DNA from 2 places in the Kocuria sp. SL71 genome. Region 1 is predicted to be linked to the other one. Evidence: riboswitches for the same ligand, from Rfam matches in the RefSeq annotation. Region 1 holds a riboswitch; the other holds the start of a gene.
The links. Region 1 has a riboswitch for S-adenosylmethionine ahead of OVA15_RS09305 (hypothetical protein). Riboswitches for the same ligand answer to the same signal wherever they lie in the genome.
Positions count from the first base shown of each region.

Region 2: another riboswitch for S-adenosylmethionine. It lies ahead of OVA15_RS12950 (LLM class flavin-dependent oxidoreductase); the one in region 1 lies ahead of OVA15_RS09305 (hypothetical protein).

Region 1 is NZ_JAPPRE010000001.1:2,052,537-2,062,158, reverse strand. Features, by position in the region: gene OVA15_RS09310 (DEAD/DEAH box helicase) at 212-5,083, shown strand; gene OVA15_RS09305 (hypothetical protein) at 5,218-5,700, opposite strand; SAM riboswitch class IV at 5,735-5,848, opposite strand; gene OVA15_RS09300 (hypothetical protein) at 5,910-6,332, opposite strand; gene OVA15_RS09295 (2Fe-2S iron-sulfur cluster-binding protein) at 6,497-7,189, opposite strand; gene OVA15_RS09290 (succinate dehydrogenase) at 7,262-8,074, opposite strand; gene OVA15_RS09285 (glycosyltransferase family 39 protein) at 8,131-9,522, opposite strand.
Region 2 is NZ_JAPPRE010000001.1:2,833,694-2,843,315, forward strand. Features, by position in the region: gene OVA15_RS12915 (AEC family transporter) at 1-355, opposite strand, end outside; gene OVA15_RS12920 (CoA-binding protein) at 467-961, opposite strand; gene OVA15_RS12925 (O-acetylhomoserine aminocarboxypropyltransferase/cysteine synthase family protein) at 958-2,283, opposite strand; gene OVA15_RS12930 (AMP-binding protein) at 2,391-4,523, opposite strand; gene OVA15_RS12935 (ABC transporter permease) at 4,597-5,493, opposite strand; gene OVA15_RS12940 (aliphatic sulfonate ABC transporter substrate-binding protein) at 5,490-6,536, opposite strand; gene OVA15_RS12945 (ABC transporter ATP-binding protein) at 6,533-7,333, opposite strand; SAM riboswitch class I at 7,332-7,438, opposite strand; SAM riboswitch class IV at 7,555-7,669, shown strand; gene OVA15_RS12950 (LLM class flavin-dependent oxidoreductase) at 7,751-9,172, shown strand; gene OVA15_RS12955 (amino acid transporter) at 9,298-9,622, opposite strand, start outside.

The sequences.
Region 1 (9,622 bases):
AGGCGGCTCGAGGCTCTCTGCACTCCATGTGGCGTGCAGAGAGCCTCGAGCCGCCTCCGGGGGCGTTCCCGTAGCCGTGCGCATATCGGACCGAGGGTGGGCCCCTAATGATCACCCCGGCCAGATGAGGCGGCTGGCCTGAAGTGCGATGTCGTGCCGGCAGGGGGGCGCTTGCGCAGATACCCCGTCTGGCTGAGGGATAATCATCAGCATGACTTCCTCCACTGGCCTCACGGCGATGGACCTGCTCGACAAGCTCTACTACTCCTCCACGAGCACCACGGACAAGGGCACCAAGTTCGAGCGCCTCACGCAGTCGTTCCTCCAGACGGACCCCCTGTGGGCGGAGCAGTTCGAGAAGGTCTGGATGTGGGACCAGTGGCCGGAGCGCTGGGGTCATGACACGGGAATCGACCTGGTGGGCGAGCGCCGCGACGGCGGTCGCACGGCGATCCAGTGCAAGTTCTACGACCCGAGCGCCCGAGTGTCCAAGGCGGACATCGACACGTTCTTGTCCGCCTCGGGTCGCCACGGATTCACGGAGCGCCTCATCGTCTCGACCACGAGCCAGTGGGGAGCGAATGCCGAAGCTGCGATCCGCGAGCAGTCGATCCCGGTGCGCAGGCTCGGATTGGAAGACTTCGAGAACTCGCGCATCAACTGGGAGATCTTCGACCCGCAGACTCCCATGGTGCTCGCTCTGTCCGGATCGGCAGATCTGCGTCAGTACCAGCGCACTGCCATCGAGCAGGTCACCCAGGGCTTCAGCGCCCACGACCGCGGCCGGCTCATCATGGCGTGCGGCACGGGCAAGACCTTCACCTCGCTGCGCTTGGCGGAGCAATACGTGGGCCCGCGCGGCAGTGTGCTCTTCCTCGTCCCGTCGATCGCGCTGCTGTCGCAGGCGCTGCGCGAGTGGACGAACAACTCGGACCTGGGAATCGCCCCCATGGCGGTGTGCTCGGATCCCAAGTCGACCCGGGGCCGCAAGGCGAACGAAGACACTCCGGAGATCTCCGTTGTGGACCTGGCCCTGCCGGCGACCACGGACCCACATCGGTTGGCGCAGCGTATGAAGGAAAGCCGCGCCGGAGGTGACGGCATGCGGGTCGTGTTCGCCACCTATCAGTCCATCGATGTCGTGGCTCGAGCGCAGGAGATCGCCGGCCTGGAGCCCTTCGACCTCGTCATCTGCGACGAGGCGCATCGGACCACGGGAGCCACGCTGGCCGGATCCGAGGAGTCCGCGTTCGTGCGCGTCCACGATGAGAACTACCTCAAGGCATCCAAGCGCCTCTACATGACCGCGACGCCGCGCATCTACGACGACGCTTCGAAGGCCAAGGCCGGCAAGGCGCAGGCCGTGCTCGCCTCGATGGACGACGAAGACGTCTACGGGCCGGAGTTCTACCGTCTGGGCTTCGGCGATGCCGTGCAGATGGGCATGCTGACGGACTACAAGGTCCTCATCCTCACGGTGAACCAGGAGTCCGTGAATGACGCCATGCAGGAGGCCTTCGCCCAGGACGGCGAGCTCACCCTGGATGACGCCACGCGCCTGATCGGATGCTGGAACGGTCTGGCCAAGCGCGGGGATGCCGAGCATTCCTTCGCCGTGGACCCGCAGCCCATGCGTCGCGCGGTCGCTTTCGCCCGGGACATCAAGTCCTCGAAGAGGGTCGCAGCGCAGTTCACGGATGTCGTCTCCGCATACACGGAGAACCAGACCGACGGCGATTCGGACGACCTGTTGAAAGTCGAAGCCAAGCACGTCGACGGCTCTATGAACTCGATGGAGCGCACGGAGCTGCTGGACTGGCTCAAGGCGGATGCGGGCAGCGACTCCTGTCGGGTGCTCTCCAACGCGCGCTGCCTCTCAGAGGGGGTGGACGTTCCCTCGCTGGACGCCGTCATGTTCCTGAACCCGCGGCGCTCCGTGGTCGACGTCGTGCAGTCCGTCGGCCGAGTGATGCGCCTGGCCAAGGGCAAGAAGTACGGCTACATCATCCTGCCCGTCGTCGTGCCGGCCGGCGTGGCCCCGGAGAAGGCACTCGACGACAACAAGAACTTCCAGGTGGTGTGGGACGTCCTGCAGGCGCTCCGGGCGCACGATGAGCGCTTCGACGCCATGGTGAACAAGGTTGAGCTCAATAAGAACCGCGACAAGCAGATCGACGTGGTGGGCGTCGGGTTCGAGGGGGAAGGCGACGGCTCCGGGGTCGGGGACGGCACCGAGACAGGTTCGACCTCGGGATCCCAGGGAGCCTTCGATCTGCGACTGTCCCAGATGGACGAGCTGCGGGATGCGATCTACGCGCGCATGGTCAAGAAGGTCGGCTCGCGCACGTACTGGGACCAGTGGGCCAAGGACATCGCGGTCATCGCTCAGAACCACATCACGCGCATCACTACACTGGTCGATGACCCGGGCTCTGCCGCCTCGAAGCACTTCGGGGTGTTCCTGGACGCGCTGCGGCGGAACCTGAACGAGTCGATCACGCGCGATGGCGCGATCGAGATGCTCGCGCAGCACATGATCACCAAGCCCGTCTTCGATGCTCTCTTCGAGGACTACGCCTTCACCGAGCACAATCCCGTCTCCCGAGTGATGGACCGGATGGTCGACTCTCTGACCGCAATGCACGTCGATGCGGAGGCCGAGTCGCTGGAGTCGTTCTACGAGTCCGTGCGTCTGCGGGCGGCGGGGATCGACAATGCGGAGGGCAAGCAGAAGATCATCACGGAGCTCTACGAGAGCTTCTTCAAGAACGCCTTCCCACGTGCCGCGGACGCGATGGGGGTCGTCTACACGCCCATCGAGATCGTCGACTTCATCCTCCGATCCGTCGACGACGTGCTGAAGCAGGAGTTCGGCCGGTCGATCAGCGATGAAGGTGTGCACGTCATCGACCCGTTCACGGGGACGGGCACGTTCATCGTCCGCCTCCTCCAGTCCGGGCTCATCAACCCTGTAGACCTCGCGCGGAAGTACGCGTCCGAGCTCCATGCGAACGAGATCCTGCTCCTCGCCTACTACATCGCGGCGATCAACATCGAGACGACGTTCCACGACCTCCAAGCCGTAGCGCACGACGTGGAGCTGGAGGTCGAGGACTACGAGCCGTTCGACGGGATCGTCCTCACGGACACCTTCCAGCTCACGGAGGACGGAGACCTCCAGGACGAGACGGTCTTCCCCGCGAACAACACCCGTGCCGAGGCGCAGAAGAAGCTCGACATTCAGGTCATCGTCGGCAACCCGCCGTACTCCGTGGGGCAGACGTCCGGAAACGACGACAATGCGAACGTCTCCTACCCGACCCTCGACGCCCGGGTACGGGACACGTTCGCCGCGCGCACGGATGCGACGAACAGGAACAGCCTCTACGACTCGTACCTGCGGGCGATTCGCTGGGCCAGCGACAGGATCGGCGACGAAGGTGTCATCGGGTTCGTCACGAATGGCGGCTGGATCGAAGGCAACACAGCCGCTGGCGTGCGCAAGACCCTCGCCGAGGATTTCTCCTCGATCTACGTGTTCAACCTGCGCGGCAACGCGCGCACTGCTGGCGTCCTGCGCCAGAAAGAAAAGGGGAACGTCTTCGGCTCCGGCGGACGCACGACGATCGCTGTCTTCCTCCTTGTCCGCACGCAGGGGCACAGCGGACCCGCGACGATCCACTACCGCGACATCGGTGACTACCTCACAACCGAAGAAAAGCTACAGATTGTCGACGAGTCCACCCTCGACACCGTCCCGTGGCAACAGATCACGCCCAATCGTCATGGCGACTGGATCAACCAGCGCGACGAGGACTACCTGACCTACCCGATCCTGGGAGACAACAAGGGCACGGACACTCAGCCCGCCGCTTTCGCGATCTACTCCCGCGGGCTCGCGAGTGCGCGCGACTCGTGGGTCTACAACTACTCGTTGCCCCATTTACAGGAGAACGTCACCCGGTCCATCGATTTCTATAACAGTGAGGTGGTCCGGGCCACTCAACCCGGCTACACCCCCGACTTCGACCCGACAAAGCTGTCGTGGAACCGCGCAGACAAGACCAACGTCCTGCGCGGCCGCACGATCGAGCACCGAGACTCCGCCTACCGCGAAGGGCTCTACCGTCCGTTCGCAAGAGCGAACGTCTACTTCGACCGCGCGTACAACGACATGGTCTATCGACTGGAACAGCTCTTCCCCACCGCGCAGCACGACAACTACGGGTTCTGGATTGTGGGCGCTGGATCTGCTGTTCCGTTCTCAGCCATCGCGAGCACGTACATTCCTGATCTACATGTTGCGGGAGCGGGATCCGGCGGAAACTTCTTCCCCCGCTACCGCTGGGAACCCGCCGAAAACGAGGGCACAATCGCCTTCGACCTCGGTGGCGAGGTGGCCGACGGCTACCGCCGCGTCGACAACATCACCGACGACTTCCACCGCCTCGTCCAAAAGCGCTACGGCAACCAGGTCACGAAGGACGAGGTCTTCTTCTTCCTCTACGGCCTGCTGCATTCGCCGGAGTACCGCGAGCGCTACGCGGGCGAGCTTAAGCAGATGCTTCCCCGCATCCCGCACGTGCCAGCGGAGTCCTTCCAGCCGTTCGTCGAGGCCGGTCGTGAGCTCTTCCACCTGCACGCGAACTACGAGGAGGCCGAGCCCTATTCACTGGAGATCGTCGGCGGTGAACAGCTCCCGCTAGGTGGACCCGAGGCAGAAGCTGTCTACTACCGCGTTCAGAAGATGCGGTTCCCCACGGGGAAGAAGGCTTCCGACGCGCCGGACTCGCTCATCGTCAACTCGAACATCACCGTGCACGGCATCCCGGAGGAGACATACCGCTACCAGCTCGGCTCCCGCAGCGCGATCGAATGGATCATCCGCCAGTACCAGGTGACCACGGACAAGGCCTCCGGCATCGTCAACGACCCCAACCAGTGGGGCCTCGAACACGGCAATCCGCGCTACATCCTCGATCTGCTCCAGAAGGTCATCACGGTGTCGGTTCGCACCGTCGAGATCATCGAAGCCCTGCCGGGACTCGATGTCGAGGGCGGGTCTCCGTTATCAGCTGCTTGATGCCTTCGATGTGAGCGTGAGCTTTCGCGGTAGGAGTCGGGCTGATTTCTAATTAAGCAATGAGTAAGCCCTTCTCCCCGCCTGAATCGGTGGGGAGAAGGGCGTCGTGTCGAGCCAGTCGCTGAGGACCCCGATCAGCGCTGACCGACGGCCTTCAAGCAGTGCCTTGCCGCTGTGATCGGGTCCTCCAGCAGGTTCATGCGCTCGTGCCACAGGGCCCAGACCCTCAGGTCGTACGCGACATCCGGGTCGTGCTCCTGGTCCTGGCGCATGACGATCAACGTCACCAGCATCTCCCAGGCGCTCTCCGGGGTGTGTCCGAGAGCGCGGGCGGCCCGAGCCACCTCCGGGGCATTGTTCACGTTGGGCAGGTTGCCGAAGCGCCACACGCTGTGCGCGCAGGCCATGACGTTCGCTGAGTGGCCCTTGCGGGGGAGGAGGAACAGGACTCTGCTCCACTCCCGGGCCTCCCGATCTCCGAAGTCGATCCACCGGTGGTTCGTGCGCGGCGGCACCACGGGGGCCTCCGGTGCGAGGTGCAGCGGCACGTTGTAGGGATGCAGATGCTCGAGATCGGAGCGCTTCGACTCCAGTGCTTGGTGCAGTGCGTCGGACATGAGGTCCTGCCTTCCGGGCCGCGTAGCGCGACCCCGTCGAGTCTTGCCCCAGCGAGGGCGCTGAGGCCCGTTCTGCTCTGGAAGCACCCGGGAATCGAGTTCGGGTTGCTGCGCGGCCAGCCAGGCCCGTGAGGCCGCGCTCGTGAACGTGTCCTGAAATTACAAGAAGGCTCCGACAGCACAAGCTCCATGACGCGGCGGTGCCGCGCTCACAGCACCAGGACCTGCGGCAGGACGCCGAAGATGACGGCGAGTACGAGCGTGAGCAGATGCAGGACCAGGAAGACGGTTGCGGCAGTCTTCACCCCGGAGGACGGGTACATCTCGCGCGGCATGCGGATGCGGGGGTAGATGGCCAGCGCCGCACCCAGGATCGCCGGGGCACCCAGGGGCAGGAACGCGACGAGCATGGCAGCGACCAGATCGGCGGTGCCGCCGAAGTCGGGCTCCGTGACTGTGGACGCGGCGCCGATCGAGAACAGGATCGTGAGCGGGGAGAGCAGCAGTGCACCGGCCAGCACCAGGATCGTGAGCACCAGGGCGGTGACGGCGCTGCCGGGCGCGGAGGGCCTCGGGGACCAGCCGGCCTGCGGGTAGGCGTAGGGCTGAGCCTGCGGGACATAGGGGTGCATCGTGGACTCCTGGTCGAACGGGAGGGGGTTGCTGATGCAAATATATGACCCCGCCCGAGTATTCGCAACTGCTAACGCCAAGGGGCGCGCAGGCGTGTAACTACAAGAATCCCGGAGGCGCACTCCGGCGCCGCAGCGACAGGCCGCCGCCGCGGCCTGGCGACTCAGCGACGACGGCGCAGATGCTCCCTCGCCACTGCCGAGAGATTCTCCAGCGGCAGCCCGGCGGGGCAGACCTCGGTGCAGTCGCCCAGGGTGGAGCACGGCCCGAAGCTCTCCTCGGCGGCGTCGAGCACCTTGCCGGAGCGGGTGCGGCGGTCGTCGTCGTCCTTGGCCAGCGGGGGGAGCTCGGTGAGCAGCGAGCCCACGAACAGCTGCCCGGAGCCGTTGGGGCAGGCGGCCACGCAGGCCCCGCAGCTGATGCACCCGGCTTCGGTCAGCGCCTTCATGCCCACGGGGCCTCCGGCGGCCTTGACCACGGTTCGCAGCGCAGCCTTCTTGTCCACGGACAGGTCCTTCTTCACGGGGAAGGCGGCTGCGCGCAGCGGCTCGATCCGCACGCGCTGCCCGTCGGTGAAGGCCGCGACCTGCTGCTGGCACGAGGCCCGGTTGAGCTGGGGGCCGTGGGCCACGCCGTCGACCGTGACGCCGCACTTGCCGCAGATGCCCTCGCGGCAGCCGTCGTCGTAAGAGATCGGCTCCATGCCCTCGGGCAGCTGCTCGTTGAGCAGGTCGAGCAGCTCCAGCACGGTCGTCTGAGGGGTCACGCCAGTGACGGTGTGGGTCTCGAAACCGCCTTCGGACTCGCCGTCGGCCTGGCGCCAGACCTCGACCTGCAGGGTGCCGGTGATGCGCATGGGACTCCTTCGGTGCCCTCGCGCCGGGACCCGGTCGCGGAAGGCGGTGTTGCAGTGCGGGGGGAGGACGGCTCAGCGCACCAGGCGCAGGAGCACGGCCACGGGGATGGAGGCGTTGCCCAGGGCCACGCCGGTGCCGACCAGCCGCCCGGCCAGCTCGAAGCGCTCGCGGGCGCCGCGCTGGGCGGACAGGCCGGTGTCATTGCCGATCTGGACCAGGCCCTGGGAGGTGTGTGCGGCCAGCGCCAGCATGGCGGCCAGGTACAGCCCGGCCACGGGCGGGCGGCGCAGGGATGCCACCAGGTTGTCGTAGGCGGCACCGGGCTCGTGACGGCGAGAGGCGGCCGGCCGGGTGCCCAGTGTGAGATCCGCCAGGTGGAAGGCCGTGAACAGCCCCAGGACGGTGCCGGTCGAGCGCATGGAGCGCTTGAGCCTCTGCCAGCGGGTGCGCCGGCGACCCTGCGGCAGCGGCCTGGGCTGAGCGGCAGTACGGCGCTCGGAGGCCTGGGCGCGCACGGTCAGCACCGCCGCGCAGCTCAGGTGGGTCAGCGCATCGGCCAGCAGCACGACCCGGAAGGCCCACAGAACGGTGCGCCGCGGCAGGACCGGCGCCCCCAGCGTGCGCAGGTGGTGGGCGTAGGAGTCGAAGCGGCCGCGTCCCAGGTAGACCTGCAGATTGCCCAGCATGTGGATCACGGTGTACCCGGAGAGCACGGCGCCGCTGGAAGCCATGGCGAGCTTGACGTCCGGGGTGGGCGGGAAGCGCTCGGAGGTCTTCAGGGTCCAGGCCCAAAGACGACCGGCGGACTCCTCGAGGGTGCGCCGCGTGGCAGGTGAGACCGCGGAGAGGACTCGCTCGGTCTCGGCACGGAGGTTCTCGGTCATGGGGCAACAGCCTAGGGCGAGGGGCGGCCAGGACATGATGACGGTGTGACGCCGGGTTACCCGGCAGCGGGGGCCGGGCACTCCAGCAGGGTGATCCGGAAGCGGGTGCTGCGGTCCTCCTGCGTCTGCTGGCAGCCGTTGTCCCGCAGGTGGGACAGCACGGTGTCGTGGAACTGGTTCTTCTTGTTGGAGACCACGGAGGTGGCGCCGACGGTGTCGATCTTCCAGGACTCGTAGCCGGGGCGGTTCAGCCCGTAGAGGTTGTCCGCGCTGATCCGGTCCTCCTGGAGCATGGGATCGGCGATCTCGTGCTCCGGCGGATAGGCGAGCAGGACGCCGCGGTTCGACCGGTCCATGAAGATCACGGTGTCGCTCCGGGCGACCAGAGCAGAGGCCGTCGCGTAGTTGTCACCGCTCTTGGCGTCCCAGGTGTTCTGCCCCAGCAGCGACGGGACGGACAGCCCCAGCAGGCCCGCGCTCAGCACCGCCGCCGCGGGTCGCCAGCGGATCGTGGCCAGGGACGCCGTCAGGGCCAGGACCAGGAACGGGGTCGCATAGGTGAAGTAGCGCTCCTGGAACAGCTGCTTGCCCATCATCTGGGCCAGCAGAATGCAGGCCATGGGGAACAGGGGAAAGCTCAGCAGCCACAGGACGAGCCGGCGGCCGGGACCGCGCAGGAGGCCCGCGGCCAGGATCAGCGCGATCAGTCCCATGAACCACGGAGCCAGCTCGAGGGCGACGTCGTTCCACGGCTCACCCCGATTCCCAGGACTGATCGGAACGGTGCGCAGGAGAATCCTCTTGATCACACTGCTCACTGTCAGGTCGATCCAGCTGATCTGGCTGCTCTGGGACAGGGCGCTCAGCCCCAGCGGGAGCACCAGACCGGTGGTGCCTCCTGTCGCGATCAGGACCTTCAGGAACGGACGACGTCCCCAGGTCAAGGCTCGCACGAGGTAGAGCACCACCGCGGAGGCGGCGTACATGGAGAATCCGACGGCGGCGGCCTGCAGCACCGCGAAGCCCACCAGCGCCGCCGTGCCTCCGCGGTCGCGGAAGCGCTCGAAGCACCACAGCGCCGCAACGGAGGCGAGGACGGCCATGGCATAGCCGCGGGCTTCCTGGCCTGCCCAGGACAGACCGGGCAGGACGGCGAAGAGCAGACCGGCGATCAGCCCGCTCAGCAGCACCCGGTCCGGGGACCAGCGGTGGGCATAGATCATGGCCACCTGGGTGATCAGGGGGGCGGCGAGCGTCAGGGCCAGCGCCGACGGGGTCCGCATGGCCAGCTCGGAGGTCCCGAACAGCGCCACCCAGGGATGCATGAGGACGTAGTACAGGCCGTGGACGGCGTCGACGTCCTGCAGCAGGCGCAGCAGGGAGCCGAAGGGCCTGTTCGTGGCCGAGATGGTCGCGGCCTCGTCGAACCAGAACTGAGGGACGGTCATGCCCCAGAAGGCGACGGCGGCGGTGAGCACGGTCGCCAGGACGGGCGGCAGCAGCAGCGAGCGGTCTGCGGAGGTCTCGGCGGCGATCTGGGGGGTGGTC
Region 2 (9,622 bases), 780 kb from region 1:
GGATCAGCAGCAGGAGCAGGGGCGCTCCCACGAACCCGTTGTTGGTGCCGCTGGCGGACAGGGACATCGACGCCGCCCGCTGGGGCGGCATGGAGCGCGAGCGCGACCACGCGCGCGCCAGCACCACCATGACCATGCCCGCGAGCGCATAGACCAGCAGGTACGTGGGGTTCAGGATCTCGCCCAGCGAGCGCTCGTGGACGTTGACGAACACGAGCGCGGGCAGAGCGGCCTTGACCACGTAGGCGGCCAGCACGCTCATGTGCTCGCGCTGGAAGACGCCCGCGCGGGTCAGCGCATAGCCCAGGCCCACGATCAGGAAGATCGGCGCGATCGCCGAGAGGATCCCGCTCATCTCGAGCCCATTCTGCAGCAGCGCCGCCGCGCGCCTGTGTGCTTGTCCTCGCTCTCGCAGGCGAAGAGCGCGCGGAGGCACGCTGGCGCGCGGCGGGGAAGGAGCGTCAGCTTAGGCGGTGACCTGTCGCTTGGACGAGATGACGCCCGTGTTGAAGCCGGCCAGGTGCAGCCCGCCGTGGAAGCGGGCGTGCTCGATCTTCACGCAGCGGTCCATCACGGCGTTGAGCCCGGCGTCCTCGGCGATCCGCGCGGCTTCCTCGTTCCAGGAGCCCAGCTGCATCCACACCGTCTTGGCGCCGATGTCCACGGCCTCCCGGGCCACGCCGGGCAGGTCGGCGTCCTTGCGGAAGACCTCCACCAGGTCCGGGACCACGGGCAGGTCGGCCAGCGAGGGGTAGACCTTCTGCCCCAGCACCTCGTCGAGCACGGGGTTCACGAAGTAGACGTCGTACGGCGACGATGACAGCAGGTAGGTCGCCACGAAGTATGACGCGCGCGAGGGCTTGTTCGACATCCCGACGATCGCGATGGACTTCGTGGAGCGCAGGATGTTCAGGCGCTCGGGGGCGCTGGGGCCCACCCAGGTGCGGTTCTGGCTGCTCATGCGGAGGCTCCTTCGCGGGTGATGCCCGTGGCGGTGGTGAGGGCCTGATCGAGGTCCCACAGGATGTCGTCGGCGTCCTCGAGACCCACGGAGATGCGGATGAGGTCCGGGCCCACGCCTCCTGAGACGAGCTGCTCGGCGGTGAGCTGCTGATGCGTGGTGGAGGCCGGGTGCAGCACCAGGGTGCGGGCGTCGCCGATGTTGGCCAGATGGGAGGCCAGCTGCAGGCCCTCGATGAACCGGCCGCCCACCTCGCGGGCGTCGAGCTCGGCGGTGGCGGCCACGCCGAAGGCGAAGACCGAGCCGGGGCCCTGCGGCAGGTACTTCTGCGCGCGCTCGTGATGCGGGTGCCCGGGCAGCCCCGCGTAGTTCACGTAGGAGATGCGCGGGTCCGATTCCAGCCACTCGGAGACGGCCTGGGCGTTGGCCACGTGGGCGTCGATGCGCTGCGGCAGCGTCTCCACGCCCTGCAGCAGGTTCCAGGCCGACTGCGGGGACAGCGCCGGGCCGATGTCGCGCAGCTGCTCGGAGCGCAGCTTGGTCAGGAAGCCGTACTCGCCGAAGTTCCCCCACCAGCTCACGCCGTTGTAGGACGGCACTGGCTCCGTCATGGACGGGAACTTCCCATTGCCCCAGTCGAAGCGCCCGGACTCGACGACGACGCCGCCCAGCGTGGAGCCGTGCCCGCCCAGGAACTTGGTGGCCGAGTGGATCACGATGTCCGCACCGTGCTCGAAGGGCCGGTTCAGGTACGGGGTGTTCAGCGTGGCATCCACGACCAGCGGGATCCCGGCCTCGTGGGCCACGGCCGCCAGCCCCTCCAGATCGGCGATCTCGCCCGACGGGTTCGCGATCAGCTCGGTGTACACGGCCTTGGTCTGCGGCGTGAGGGCGGCCCGGAAGTCGGCCGGGTCGGTGCCCTGCACGAACGTGGTCTCCACGCCGAAGCGGCGCAGGGTGACGTCGAGCTGGGTGATCGTGCCGCCGTAGAGCTGGGACGAGGCCACGATGTGATCGCCCTGCCCGCACAGCGCGGCGAAGGTGATGAACTCGGCGGCCATGCCGGAGGCGGTGGCCACGGCGCCGATGCCGCCCTCCAGGGAGGCCACGCGCTCCTCGAAGGCCGCGACCGTGGGGTTGCCGATGCGCGAGTAGATGTTGCCGTACTTCTGCAGGGCGAACAGGTTGGCGGCGTCATCGGCGTCCTTGAACACGAACGAGCTGGTCTGGTAGATCGGCACGGAGCGGGCCCCGTGCTCGGCATCGGGAGTCCCGCCTGCGTGCAGCGCACGGGTGCGGAATCCGAACTGGTGCTCGGGCATGTGTCCTCCTCGTGGGGCGCGCCCCTGGTGTGGGTCCTGCTGGGGAGTCTGTGCCGCCGGGTGGGGCCCCGCAAGCAGGGCGACGCGGCGGCGATAGTGGGTGCGGGTCAGCCGCGCGCCGAGAAGATCTGCTCGATCGCCTCGAGCGACCCCTCGTTCTGCAGCGACGAGCGATCGCCCAGCGGCCTCCCCTCGTAGAGCTGGGCGAGCAGGCGCCGGGTGATCTTCCCGGAGCGGGTCTTGGGCAGATCGGGCACGGGGATCACCTCGCGCGGCTTGGCGATCGGGCCGATCTCCTGCGCCACATGGGCGCGCAGGGTCTCGCGGACCTCGGCCTCGGGCAGGGCACGGCCCTCCGAGGTGAGCACCACGCAGGCCAGAACGGCATGGCCGGTCAGCGCATCGGCCACCGGAGCGGTCCCGGCCTCGACGACCAGCGGATGCGTGACCAGCGCCGACTCGATCTCGATCGTGGACAGCCGGTGCCCCGAGATGTTGATGACGTCGTCGACCCTGCCGAGGATGTAGAGATCGCCCTCCTCGTCGAGCCGGGCGCCATCGCCGGCCAGGAACCAGCCGCGCTCGCCGAAGTCCGCCCAGTACGAGCTCAGGTAGCGCTGCGGGTCTCCCCACACGGTCCGGGCCATGGACGGCCCGATCGCATCCACCACGACGAGGCCCTGCTCGCCCGCCGCGACCTCCTCGCCGGCCGCGTCCACCACGCGGGTCGAGACCCCGGGAACGGGGCGCACCGCGCAGCCCGGCTTGGCCGCGGTGTGCGGGGTGCCCTCGGGGAACGTCCCGGAAGGGGCGAACTGCGGATCGTGGGGCCGGGGCGAGGCCACGCAGGAGCCGGTCTCGGACTGCCACCAGGTGTCCACGAACGGGACCTCGCCGCGGCCCACCTGCTCGCGCAGCCACCGCCAGGCCTCGGGGTTGATGGACTCGCCCACCGTGCCCAGCAGGCGGATCGAGGACAGGTTCCAGACCTTGGGCAGGCCCTTGGGGAACGCCCCCATGAGCGAGCGGATCAGCGTGGGGGCGGTGTAGTAGGTCGTCACGCCGTAGCGCTCGATGATGTCGAAGTGCCGGCCGAAGTCCGGGGTGCTCGGAGTGCCCTCGTAGATGACCTCGGTGACGCCGTTGACCAGCGGGCCGTAGATCTCGTAGGTGTGCGCGGTGACCCAGGCCAGATCGGCGGTGCACCAGTGGACGGTCGCGTCCACCTTGGCGGGGTCGTTGACGGCGGAGAGCTCCTGCGGGCGCAGCACGCCGTGGTCGTCCGGGGCATCCGGCAGCAGGTCGAAGAGCAGGGCGTGCGTGTAGGCGGCCTGGACCAGGTAGCCGCCCATGGTGTGCACCAGGCCCTTGGGGCGGCCCGTGGTACCGGAGGTGTAGATGATGAACAGCGGCGTCTCGGCGTCGAAGGCCTGCGCCTCGTGGACGTCGGAGACCGACTCGAGCAGCTCGTGCCACCACAGGTCCCGGCCCTGGGTCCAGGGCAGCTCCATCTGGTCCTTGGAGCGCGCCCCGCGCTTGCCGGCCGGCAGCTTCGCGTTGCCGGGCCGGGAGGTCCGGCGCACCACGAGCACGTGCTCGATCGCGTTGGTGCCGGCACACGCTTCATCTGCCTGGGCCTTGACCGGCACCACCTTGCCGCGGCGGTTCTGCCCGTCGGTGGTGACCAGGACCTTGGCGCCGGTGTCCTCGACGCGGAAGCGCAGCGCCTCGGCGGAGAAGCCTCCGAAGACCAGTGAGTGCACCGCCCCGATCCGGGCGCAGGCCAGCGTGATGATCACGGTCTCCGGGATCACCGGCAGGTAGATCACCACGCGGTCGCCCTGGACCACGCCCAGCGACTCCAGCGCGTTCGCAGCCCGGGCCACGGCCTTCTGCAGGTCGGCGTAGGTCCAGGTCTGGCGGTCGCCGGGCTCGCCCTCGAAGTGCAGGGCCACGTGCGAGCCGCGCCCGGCCTCCACATGGCGGTCCACGCAGTTGACGGCGACGTTGAGCTTGCCGCCCTCGAACCAGGCGATCTCGGGTACCGAGTAGGTGGGGCTGCCGTCGTCGTCGGTGCCGATCCGCTGCGGCTTGTCGAAGCGGTGCGTCGTGTGCCACGGCTGCGCCCAGTCCAGGCGGGAGGCCTGCTCGGCCCAGAAGGCCACGCGCGCCTCATCGGAGATCCGCGCGGGATTCGGCGTGGGGGCCAGGGGATCGGAGTAGGACTGCGGTGCGCTCATACGGGTGCTCCTTGCGGGGTGCCCGCGGCTGCGGGCGGGTTCTCGGAACGGGTCGAGGACGGCTTCCAGGGTCTCAGGTCCGGCGCACTGCGCCCCAGCGGGCCTGGGCCCAGCGCTCGAACAGCCCGAGCAGGGCGTCGGTGAGCTTGCCCAGGATCGCCAGCAGGACGATGGCCAGCAGCAGGCGGTCGGTGCGCCCGTTGTTCTGGGAGTCGGTGAGCAGGAAGCCCAGGCCCATCGATGAGCCGAGCAGCTCGGCGGCCACCAGGAACAGCCAGGCCTGGGCCAGGGCCAGGCGCAGGCCGGAGATCACAGAGGGCATGACCGCCGGCAGCTGGACGGTCAGCAGCAGGCGCAGACCGGAGAAGCCGAAGGATCGGGCGGCCTCCACGAGATGGCGGTCGACCTCCCGCAGAGCGGCCGAGACCGTGGTGAACACGGGGAAGAACGCGCCGATGGCCACCAGGGTCACCTTGGAGTTCTCGCCGATCCCGATCCACAGCAGCAGCAGCGGCACCCACGCCAGCGACGGCACCGCGCGCAGCGCCCCGATCAGCGGCGAGCCCAGGGCACTGGCCCAGGGGGAGAGCCCGATCAGGGCGCCCACGGCCAGCCCGAGCAGCGAGCCGATCACGAATCCGACGACCACGCGCTGGGTCGAGATCCCGATGTGGGTCCACAGCGCCCCGTCGGCCAGCAGCTCGCCACCGGACTGCAGGACCGCCAGGGGACGAGGCAGCTGCACCGGGGAGAACGTGCCGTTCGTGGACAGCAGCTGCCACAGCGCGAGCAGTGCCACCGGCAGCAGCAGGCCCAGGCCGACCCGGGCCCAGGGGCTGCGCAGGATGGAGCCCCGCGGGGCGGGGGTGCGGACCGAGTGCTGCGAGTCCGGACGCTGGGAGCCGGGACGGTCGGAGCCCGCGGGCTCCGGAGCCTCGGAGGCTGGTGCGGAGGTGGTCGTGACGCTCATGCGCTGTGCCCTTCGATGATCTCGGCCGCGCGCTGGGCGCTGGCCTCCTGCGCGAACCGCGCGTCGAGGATGGTGTCGATGGCCTTCTGGACGGTCTCCAGGTCCGGGACGTCACCGGTCTCCACGAGGATCGGGGCGATGCGCTCGAGGACCTCGAGCTGGTCGTCGCCGGGGACCGGGTCGATGTCAAGGTGCGTGCGCTCCCAGACCCGCTCGGCCGTCGTCGTCTCGATCTCGGAGGCCTCGGCCAGGATCGCGATGCCCTCCTGGGGGTTCTCCAGCGCCCAGGCGCGGGCGTGGGCGTAGACGTCCACGACCATCTGGGCCCCGCGCGGGTTGATCTCCAGGAACAGCTCGCGGGCGTTGAGGAAGCAGTAGGTGTTGAAGGCCAGGTCGCGCTGGAACAGCACCGCCCCGTCCTGCTCGGCGCCGGCCATGATCGGGTCGAGCCCGGACCAGGCGTCCACCTGCCCGCTGGTCAGGGCGGAGCGGCCGTCGGCGTGCTGGAGGTTGACCACGGTGGTCTCGTCGAAGCCCATATCCGCCGCTGATAGCGCCTGCAGCAGGAAGAAGTAGGGATCCGTGCCCTTGGTGGCCGCCACCGACCTGCCGCGCAGATCCTCGACCGAGCGCAGGGGCGAGTCCGCGGTGCGCACGAGTGCTGCCCACTCCGGCTGGGAGCAGATGTCGATCGCGCGGATGGGGGAGCGGTTGGTGCGCGCCAGCAGCGCGGCCGAGCCCGCGGTCGAGCCGATGTCGATCGCCCCGCCGCGCAGGAACTCGTTGGCCTTGTTGGACCCGGCCGAGAACGTCCAGTGGACCTCCTGGCCGCCCTCGGCGGCGACGGTCTCCAGCCAGCCCTTCTCGCGGATGATCAGCGACAGCGGGTTGTAGGTCGCGTAGTCCAGGTAGATCTCGGTGTCCGAGCCGGCGGCCATGCCGCGGCCCGGGCCCTCGCCCTCCATGACGCACCCGGACAGGGGCGCGGCGGCGGCCCCGACGGCGGCCAGGCCCAGCAGGCGACGACGCGTCAGCCCGCTCATGCCTCCACGCCCAGCAGGCCGAGCAGGTGCCTGCGGGCACCCGTCAGCTCGGGATCATCGCGGTGGCGCGGGCGGGGCGAGTCCACCGTGAGGATCTCCTGGATGCCCGCCGGCCCGCCCTCCGGCGGCGTCCCGAGCACGACCACGCGGTCGGAGAGCACCAGGGCCTCCTCGACGTCGTGGGTGACCAGCAGGACCGTCGTGGGATCGGCGGCGTGGATCTCCAGCAGCAGGTCCTGCATCTTCAGGCGCGTCAGTGCGTCGAGCGCGCCGAACGGCTCGTCGAGCAGCAGCACCTGCGGGTTGCGCGCCAGCGCCCGAGCCAGCGAGGCCCGCTGCGCCATGCCTCCGGAGATCTCCGACGGGCGATCCTCCGCATGCCTGGACAGCCCGACCAGCTCGAGCAGGTGGGCCACCCGCTGCTCGGCCTCGAGGCCGCGCACGCCGCGCGGCAGTCCGAGCGCCACGTTGCGGGCCACGGTGCGCCACGGCAGCAGCCGCGGCTCCTGGAAGCCCACCGCGCAGCGGGGGTCCAGGCCGCGCACGGGCGCGTCGTCGATCAGGACCCGTCCGGCCGTGGCGGTGCCGAGACCGGCCACCGCGCGCAGCAGGGTGGACTTGCCGCAGCCCGACGGGCCCAGCACGGAGACGATCTCCCCGGGGCGGACCTCGAAGCTGACATCGGCCAGGACGTCGCGCCGGCGGCCCCCGGAAGACGGGAAGGACTTGCCGACCCGATCGAAGGTCAGGGAGGCGGCATCGACCGTGCTCAGGGCGGACGGGGGTGCAGAGATCATCACATCACTCCATCGGTCCTGGCATTAGCACCTTGTGCCGCGGATGGACGGCACTGGTTGCTGCGGCGTCGACGAGCCAGGTCTCTCGGCCGCTCCGGATGGGAACCGGGGGTCATTCAATGCCCTGGTCCGGGGAGACAGCAAATCGGAGGACGAGCGGGGCAACGCGCGGCACGGGCTTCGCACCGTCGCCTCAGGTGTGCATAGGATGACGCTCACACGATCAAGAGTTCCGGCCCACAGCCCTGGCTGGCCGGACGGCAACCCTCTCCCGTAGCGGGGTGCCCCAGGTGAGGATCGGGCCGCTCGCTAGACCGCGTGCGGCAAGTACGGCGCACGCACGCGCTGGACCCGCAGGTTGGCCGCGGCATGAGCGGCGCACGGGGCGCGGGTCTGTCTTCTCAGGAGCAGCCTTCTATGGCCAAGCGGATCTCCCTGAACGCCTTCGACATGACCTGCGTGGATCACCAGAGCTTCGGGCTGTGGCGCCACCCGCGCTCGCGGGCCACGGAATACAACACGATCGAGTACTGGACGAACCTGGCCCAGGTGCTCGAGCGAGGCCGCTTCGACGCCCTGTTCCTGGCCGATGTGGTCGGCATCTACGACATCTACCGCAACTCGGCCGCCCCATCGATCGCCGGCGGCGCGCAGGTCCCGGTCAACGATCCGTTCATGCAGATCTCCGCCATGGCCGCGGTGACGAAGAACCTCGGCTTCGGCGTGACCAGTGCGGTCACCTACGAGCAGCCGTACACGCTGGCCCGCAAGTACGCGACGCTGGATCATCTGACCCGCGGGCGCGTGGGCTTCAACGTGGTGACCTCCTACCTGTCTTCGGCGGCCGAGAACCAGGGTCTGCCCACGCAGATCGAGCACGACGAGCGCTACGAGATCGCCGAGGAGTTCCTCGACGTCTGCTACAAGCTGTGGGAGGGCTCCTGGGAGGACGACGCCGTCGTGAGGGACGTGGAGCGCGGGATCTACGCCGATCCGGCCAAGGTCCACCCGATCCAGCACCAGGGCAAGCACTTCACGGTGCCTGGTGCGGCGCTCACCGAGCCCAGCCCGCAGCGCACGCCGCTGATCTTCCAGGCCGGGGCGTCCTCGCGCGGTCAGGCCTTCGCCGGCAAGCACGCAGAGGCCGTGTTCATCGGCGCCCTGCGCCCGGACCTCACCCGGTACATGACCGACCGGATTCGCGACAAGGTCGAGGCCGAGGGGCGCGATCGGAACGACGTGAAGATCTACGCGATGCTCTCCGTCGTGGTCGACGAGACCGACGAGAAGGCCCAGGCCAAGTACCGCGAGTACCAGAGCTATGCCAACCTGGAGGCCTCGCAGGCCATCATCGGCGGCTGGTCCGGGCTGGATCTGTCCAAGTTCCAGGAGGACGAGGTCCTGAACTACGTCAAGACCGAGGCCATCCAGTCCTTCCTCACTCCGTTCACCATGCAGGACGGGGCCAAGCAGTGGACCCGCGAGGAGATCGCCCGCCACTGCGCGATCGGCGGCATGGGCGACGTGGTCGTGGGCTCGCCGCAGACCGTGGCCGATCAGCTCGAGACCTGGATCGACGAGGGCGGGCTGGACGGGATCAACCTGGCCTACCACGTGTCCCCGGGCTCGTTCGAGGACTTCGTGGAGCACGTGGTCCCGGAGCTGCAGAAGCGCGGTCGCTACCGCACGGACTACGACGGGCCCACCCTGCGCGAGAACGTCTACGGCGCCGGGCAGACCAAGGTGCTCGACACCCACCCGGCGGCCAAGTACCGCGGGGCCTACGTGGGCAGGCCGTCCACCGCGGACACCCCGTCGCGGGATCTGTCGCAGGGCTGAGTCGCCGGCTCGGCCGATGAGCAGAGGCCCGTCCGAGGGCCTCTGCCAGCACGCACGCTCGTCGAACCCCACTCGGACGAGGAGATCGCGTCCGTCACGGACGGCCCCATTGCTTGCGCGGAGCCTCAGGTCACGTGCACGAACGGGCGGTCCTGCTTGCGCGGCACCGCCCGGCGCAGGACCTCATGCACCGCCGTCGCCGTCTGACCGCGGCCGAGGAGCAGGAAGCGCAGGGAGTTGACCAGGGGCGAGCCGTCGGACCACTCGAGGTAGAGGTGCGACGGCCGCCCCGTCCGGTCCCGGACGGCCAGGGCCACGCCGGCCAGGCAGGTGGGCACCGACGAGCCCTCGGCGCGCAGGACGCGGTGGCCGTCGATCTCGTGGGCGCTCACGCGCAGCCGGTCCTCGAAGTCCGATGGATCGCGCAGGGTCACCTCCACGAACAGGACG